Linked DNA regions of Spirulina subsalsa PCC 9445. The protein of the gene in region 1 binds, or shares a complex with, the protein of each later gene. Links are inferred from orthologs where the notes say so. Each region holds a gene or a part of one and is shown on either strand. Other genes may lie near its edges.

The links.
Region 2: the proteins of pheT (region 1) and pheS are in contact, whole or in part, in a crystal structure (PDB 6P24), measured with the Escherichia coli proteins. The link is inferred for Spirulina subsalsa PCC 9445 from one-to-one orthologs.

What each region holds. Positions count from the first base shown.
Region 1 is NZ_JH980292.1:287,197-291,081, forward strand. Bases 398-3,422 are described here. They hold pheT (phenylalanine--tRNA ligase subunit beta), read left to right. Parts: upstream 398-704; coding sequence 705-3,140; downstream 3,141-3,422. Other genes in these bases: SPI9445_RS0101780 (glycosyltransferase), read left to right, coding at 3,155-3,422. Also shown: SPI9445_RS0101770 (serine/threonine-protein kinase), read right to left, coding at 1-374; more of SPI9445_RS0101780, read left to right, coding at 3,423-3,885.
Region 2 is NZ_JH980292.1:2,681,811-2,685,425, forward strand. What follows is about bases 381-3,135. They hold pheS (phenylalanine--tRNA ligase subunit alpha), read left to right. Parts: upstream 381-1,137; coding sequence 1,138-2,133; downstream 2,134-3,135. Other genes in these bases: rfbB (dTDP-glucose 4,6-dehydratase), read right to left, coding at 381-986; SPI9445_RS0112310 (response regulator transcription factor), read right to left, coding at 2,254-2,991. In the rest of the region: more of rfbB, read right to left, coding at 1-380; SPI9445_RS0112315 (DUF6761 family protein), read left to right, coding at 3,428-3,615.

The DNA of each region.
Region 1 (3,885 bases):
AGATTATTCCCCTTAACGTACTCCTGAACAAGATAGAAAATCTTGTTGTCTTCAAAGTAGTCTAAAAGACGGGGAACTTGGGGGTGATTGCCAATTTTCCCTAGGGTGGTGGCTTCCCGTTCAAAGAGTTCTCGCGCCATCTGGAAAATGTTGGGATCATTGGTCGAGGGGCGCAGTTGCTTAATCACACAGAGCGGGTTTCCGGGTAGCTGGAGGTCAACAGCGAGAAAGGTTGCACCGAATCCGCCCTGTCCTAGTCCTTTGGCAACACGGTAGCGATCGCGCAGGAGCAACTTACTGCCACAGGCTTGGCACACGGACACATTATCAGGGTTTTTGGGTTTAGGACAGGTGGGATTGAGGCAGTAACTCATTCAGCATCACCAATGTAGAAATGCCCCTTGGGGGCTGTACTCAAGCAGGCAGGGAAAGGGGAGGTGTTGGTTGGTTGATCCAAGTATTTCCCACTGGTGGAAAATACGCAGTCTTTTAACAGGTTATGTTTTTATTATCTCTGGAATTTATAAGTTTTTGGGTATCCCAAGATTTTAAAATTAGGTCATCGCTTGGACTCTTATCACTAGGATATACTACTTTTTCCCAATCTCTTGGCTAGACAACGGATTTTTAACACAACGGCAGAGCTTTAGCCGCCCAGTTTTTGCTACGATAAAACATTGACGTGAGCAGGAAGCGACGATTTAATGCTGATTTCTTTGAACTGGTTGCGGGAATTAGTTCCCGTGGAACTCCCGCCTGAACAATTGGCGGAAGTGCTAACGCTGGCAGGTTTTGAGGTAGAGGAGATTATCGATCGTCGCGCCTTCGCAGAGGGTGTTGTTGTCGGTAAGGTTCTAGACTGCCAGCGTCATCCCAATGCGGATAAACTCAGTGTCTGTACGGTAGATTTGGGGCAAGCGTCCCCCGCTACGATTGTCTGCGGCGCACCCAATGTCAAGGCGGGGATTTTTGTCCCCGTAGCCCCGCCTAAAACCTATTTACCCGCCATTGACCTCAAGCTGAAACCCACGAAACTCCGGGGGGTCAAGTCGGAGGGGATGATCTGCTCCTTGGCGGAGTTGGGACTGGCGAAGGAGTCCGAGGGCATTCATATTTTCCCCGAGGAAGGAATGACGGTGGGGAGTGATGTCCGCCCCTATTTGGGTCTGGATGATGTGATTTTAGACTTGACATCAACGGCAAATCGTGCTGATGCCCTGAGTATGGTGGGGGTAGCGCGGGAGGTGGCGGCTCTGACCCAAGGGGAAGTTAAGTTACCCCAAGCCTCTACGCCCAAGGTGGCGGGGAAAGGGGGCTTAACGGTGCAGGTGGCCGAAAAACAAGCTTGTCCGGTTTATATTGGGACGGTGATTGAAGGGGTAAAAATTGGCCCCTCGCCGGATTGGTTAAAGTTCCGCCTCCAGAGTGCTGGGATTCGCCCGATCAATAATGTGGTGGACGTGACGAACTATGTCTTGTTGGAGTGGGGACAGCCTCTCCACGCTTTTGACCGCGATCGCCTGCAAACCCTGACTAAAAGCTCAGAATTAGCCGTAGGCGTGGGTTTTGCCCAAGGGGAGGAGTCCCTACAAACCCTCGACGGACAAACCCGCCCCCTCGACCCCCAAAACCTCTTAATCACCGTGAATGACCGTCCCGTAGCACTGGCTGGGGTCATGGGGGGCGAAGAAAGCGAAGTCCACGACCAAACCACCAACCTCCTCCTAGAAGCGGCCTTATTTGACCCCGTAGCCATTCGCCGTTCCTCCCGTCGCCAAGGCCTCAGAACCGAGTCCTCCGCCCGCTATGAACGGGGAGTGAACCCGGTAGAATTGGATCTCGCCTGTGGGCGAGCGATTGCCCTGATTACCAAGTTGGCTGGGGGTCAGGTGGTGAGCCAACAGGCCGATGATAGCCGCCCCCCGGTTCAGGACTGGACCCGCACCCTTGAACTCCGCTTATCCCGTCTCCAGGCCGTTTTAGGTCAGGTGAAGAAAGGGGAGGCGCTAGGGGAGATTGAAGCGGCGGAAGTGGAAGGCATTCTGAGCGCCTTGGGCTGTAAATTGAAAGCCACCGGGGAAGCAGAACCCGTCTGGCAGGTGACCATTCCCCCCTACCGTTACCGCGACCTAGAACGGGAAATTGACCTAATTGAAGAAGTGGCGCGGTTATACGGTTATGACCGTTTTTGTGATACCTTACCCCGCAAAACAGAACCGGGAATTCTGCCCCCCAAACGCAAGGCCTACAATGGAATTCGGGCGGCCTTGCGGGGCATTGGTTTAACGGAGGTGGTTCACTATTCCCTCGTGAAACCGGAAATGGCTCAGGTGGTAATTGCTAACCCCTTACTGAGTGAATATTCTGCCCTGCGTTATGAGTTAGTCAATGGGTTATTAGATGCCTTTGACTATAACCAGTCCCAAGGGAATGGGGCGTTAAATGCCTTTGAAATTGGGCGAATTTTCCATAAGTCGGAAAGTGGGACATTGGGAGAAGCGGATGAAATCGCCGGGATTTTAGGGGGTCATTACTTCACCTCGGGACGCTGGACTACAAGCGGCAAGGGGTCGCCCATGACCTGGTATGAGGCGAAGGGGTTGTTAGAGAGTGCCTTTAGTCGTTTAGGGGTGACGGTAAGCTATCAACCTTGTAGCACTGAGGCGCTATTTCATCCAGGCCGTACCGCTTCCCTGTGGCTGGGGGAACAGGAGTTAGGGATTTTTGGCCAGTTGCATCCTCAAGTCCAGCGCGATCGCAACTTCCCCGAAGCGGTTTATGTGTTCCAACTCCAGGCCGAGGTTCTACTGTCTCAAATGAAACACGACGAACCGACTAAATTTAAGGTCTATTCCCCCTATCCAGCCGTAGAGCGGGATCTGGCCTTCTTCGCCCCCCTTGATTTAGCCGTGGGAACCCTCACCCAAACCATGGAGGAAGCCGGAAAAGCCCTCCTAGAGCAGGTGGAACTCTTCGACGAGTATCAAGGGAAGGGGGTACCCGAAGGTCAACGGAGTTTAGCCTTTAGTTTGGCCTACCGAGCAGGCGATCGCACATTAACCGACCAAGAAGTAGAACCCATTCACCAAAAAGTACGGGATGCCCTAGTAGAGCAATTCGCCGTCACCTTACGATCTTAATACAATCTTATTCAATGAAAATCGCGCTTGTGCATGAATGGTTAACCCCCAAAGCCACCGGAGGTTCTGAACTGGTCGTGCAGGAAATTCTCCAACATCTTGAGGCAGACCTCTATGCACTGATTGATTTTGAATCGGTCAATCCCCAGAGTTACTTATTCGGTCGCACCATCGGCACCACCTTTTTACAACACCTACCCCTCGCCCGCCGGGGCGTACAAAAATATTTACCCCTACTCCCCCTCGCCATTGAACAACTCGACTTGCGAGATTATGACCTCATCCTATCCTCCTCCCACGCCGTCGCCAAAGGAGTCCTCACCCGCCCCCATCAGCCCCATATTTGTTACTGTCACAGTCCCATGCGGTACGCCTGGGATCTCACCTTTGATTACCTCAAAAACAGTCGCCTCGGACGGGGCCTTCCCGGTCTTTACACCCGCTACCTCCTCCACCATCTACGTCAGTGGGACGTGATTTCCGCCAATCGGGTAGATTACTTTATCGCTAATTCCCAATATACCGCCCAACGAATTTGGCGTTGTTATCGTCGTACCGCCGAAGTGATTTATCCCCCCGTTCATATAGAGCGCTTCCCCTTCGAGCCAACTAAAGATAATTTTTATCTAACAGTTTCCCGTCTGGTCAGTTATAAACAAGTATCTTTAATTGTCAAAGCATTTAACGAACTCAAACAGCCCCTAGTCGTCATAGGGAGTGGACCCGAGTTGAAAACCATCCGTCA
Region 2 (3,615 bases), 2.4 Mb from region 1 along the record:
TACCATTGCACGGTAGCGCGTAGACCTTCGGCTAGGGTAACGGAAGGAGTCCAATGGAGTTGGGTAGCGATTTTTTGGGCGTTGATGGCGTAGCGACGATCATGGCCGGGGCGGTCTTTGACGAAGGTGATCAGTTCCTTGGAAGGACGCACAGGCAAACTGGGGGCGAGTTCATCCATCCGTTCACAGATCATCTGCACTAAATCCAGATTTTTCACTTCGTTGTTGCCGCCGATATTGTAGGTTTCGCCCGGTTTGCCTTGCTGAATCACGCGGTCAAGGGCGCTACAGTGATCCAAGACATAGAGCCAGTCGCGGACATTTTGACCATCGCCGTAGATGGGTAAGGGTTTCCCCAGCAGGATGTTGATACAAATGAGGGGAATGAGTTTTTCGGGGAAGTGATAGGGGCCGTAATTGTTGGAACAGTTGGTGATGAGGGTGGGGAGTTGATAGGTGTGGTAATAGGCGCGGACAAGGTGATCACTGCCCGCTTTTGAGGCGGAATAGGGGCTGTTGGGGGCGTAGGGGGTGGTTTCACTAAAGGGGGGGTCATGGGGTTCTAAACTGCCATAAACTTCGTCTGTGGAGACGTGGAGGAAGCGGTAGTGGTCGGGGGTGTTGTGTTCGACCCAATGATGGCGGAAGGCTTCAAGGAGGGTGAAGGTGCCGTTAATGTTGGTTTGAATGAAGGTGTCGGGGGCGAGGATGGAACGGTCTACGTGGGATTCGGCGGCGAGATGGGCGAGGGTGTCGATTTGTTCGCTGGCGAGAAGTTGGTCTAGGAGGGGGCGATCGCGAATATTGCCCTGTACAAAGCGATAATTAGGGTGGGTGTTGAGATCCTTGAGATTATCGAGGTTTCCGGCGTAGGTGAGGGCATCGAGAACAATCACGCGATCGCCCGGATAGGTTTTACACCAATAATGAACAAAGTTCGAGCCAATAAAACCGGCCCCGCCAGTAATAAGAAGAGTACGAGTCATGAGAGATTTCATGTTTGAACGCTTTTTAGGGTACAGCAGAGCGGCTTTTTAAAGCATCTCACCGGGAGAATCCCCCACCCCCCCAATTGATGCCCCGTTTGTCGCTAAACTAGAACTGTTGAAAAACCTGCATAACCAGCAATCAGCCCTGATGAGTGAAATTGAAGCGCAACTAACCCAACTGAAACAAGAAGCCACCGCCGCGATCGCCGCCGTCACCACCCTCGACGCTCTAGAACAACTGCGCGTCAATTATCTAGGGAAAAAAGGGCAACTGTCCCAAATCCTGCGCGGCATGGGCAAACTATCCGCCGAAGAACGCCCCCGCATTGGTGCGATCGCCAACGAAGTCAAAGAAGCCCTACAATACAGCCTTGACCAAGCCAACAGCCACCTTGAAAGCGCCCAAATTGCCGCCCAACTCGCCGCCGAAACCCTTGATGTCACCATGCCCGGTGTGAGTCGTCCCCTCGGTCGGATTCACCCCCTCAACAGCATCATTGACCGCGTGATAGAAATCTTTCTCGGTCTAGGCTACACCGTCGCCGAAGGCCCCGAAATTGAGAGCGACTACTACAACTTTGAAGCCCTCAACACCCCCCCTGACCACCCCGCCCGGGATATGCAGGACACCTTCTATCTGCCCCATGATCAACTCCTGCTGCGCACACACACCTCCTCCGTCCAAATCCGCTACATGGAACAGCATGATCCCCCCATTCGAGTGATTGCCCCCGGCCGCGTTTATCGTCGGGACACCGTAGACGCGACCCACTCCGCCGTTTTCCATCAAGTGGAATTATTAGCCATTGACCGAGGATTAACCTTTACCGACCTCAAAGGCACCCTGAAAGAGTTTGTTCGGCAAATGTTCGGCGAAGACCTCCCCATGCGCTTCCGCGCCAGTTATTTCCCCTTCACAGAACCTTCTGCGGAGGTTGATGTGCAGTGGAAAGGCAAATGGTTAGAGGTCTTAGGTTGTGGCATGGTAGACCCCAATGTATTAAAAGCCGTGGGCTATGATCCAGAAGTCTACACCGGATTTGCGGCCGGATTAGGGGTAGAACGCTTTGCGATGGTACTCCATCAATTTGATGATATTCGCCGTCTCTACAGTAGTGATTTGCGCCTCTTGCAACAGTTCTAAATTGATACTCTCACCGCCAAGCTATGCTGTGGCGGTAGATTTTTGAGAATTGACAATTATCAATTCCCCTGCTCCCTTCTTGGGTCTAGCGTCTGGTGTTTTTCAGCCAGCCCGAACAACTCACGCTTCAGCCGTTGCTTGAACGGGTAGGGGAGGGGTTCGGACTCTGTGACGCAAGACTTCTGGGTTGAAACGATACCCGACATTGCGCACGGTTTGGATGATGTTGGGGCGACGAGGATGAGCTTCTAGTTTCTTGCGCAGGGAAAGAACGTGGGTGTCAATGGTGCGGGGATTGTCGATGGCATTGGGCCAAGCGCGTTCTAGGAGTTCTGAACGGGTTAGGGCGTCTCCTTCGGCTTGGGCTAAAATGTAGAGCAGGCTAAATTCTTGGGGGGTTAGCTCAATAATTTCTTCTTCAAATTCGACGCGGCGCTGGACTAAATCAATGCGCAGATCCCCATAAATTAGGTAAAGCGGCACGGAAGACAAACGCAGACGACGACAAAGCGCATCCACCCGCGCCATAAATTCCTGCACTCCAAAGGGCTTAACAAGGTAGTCATCGGCTCCGGCTTTTAATCCGGCGACTATATCGCTCTGGGTGTTGCGAGCGGAGAGCATTAAGGTCAAGGATTGTTTCCGTCGGTACAACCAACGGCACATTTCTAGTCCGTCTCCGTCAGGGAGATCAGAATCAATCACGACTAAGGTGGGCTGACGATCTCTCAGAATGATTCTGGCTTGGGCAATTCCAGTCGCTTGTTGTACCCAATACCCGGCTTGTTGTAAATGCCAACCTAAGAGCGATCGCAGATGAGGGTTTCCCTCAATAATCAAAATCTTAGCTAAACCCACGTTACCTTGTTTTGTCCTTTTTCTAGGAGTGGACTACAATCTACCTTAGCTTATGTCATGATTTTGTAACGTCCGCTACTGAGGGAAAATGAGGTCGCCTGCACAATGACTGCCAAATCTTAAAATCTGCGAGGGGGTTAGTCGGTAAGATAAACTATAGATATAACAAAACTGGAGATATAACAAGACTATCGTTATACCTCTCAAAACCTCAGAGTATTCTGAAAACCCTTGACAACCTTGTAGTTTAATACACCGAACTCAACCTAACCGAACAGACTTCAGGTAACGGACTTCAGATCAAGGTACTTTAACTGGGACTTGATCTGAATGGACTTCTAACCAGTCACCCGGTTTACTGTAGTTGATTCTCTGAACTGATTCTCTGAACTTAGTTTCCTGTACTGACTCCTACTGTTGATTTCAATTTAAGATCATGTTGACTGATACCCGTTCCGTCCGCTATTACCAACGCCTTACCGATGCTCTCGTGGAACTGTGGCGTAGGGGCAACCGTTTTAGTGAACTGCAACTCTATATGGATGGCTATTTAGCTTGCCTGCGTCAGAGTAACGCTTTGGAGCCTTACCTTGTCCATCGGTTGGAGGAGGAAGTGTTCCGCTT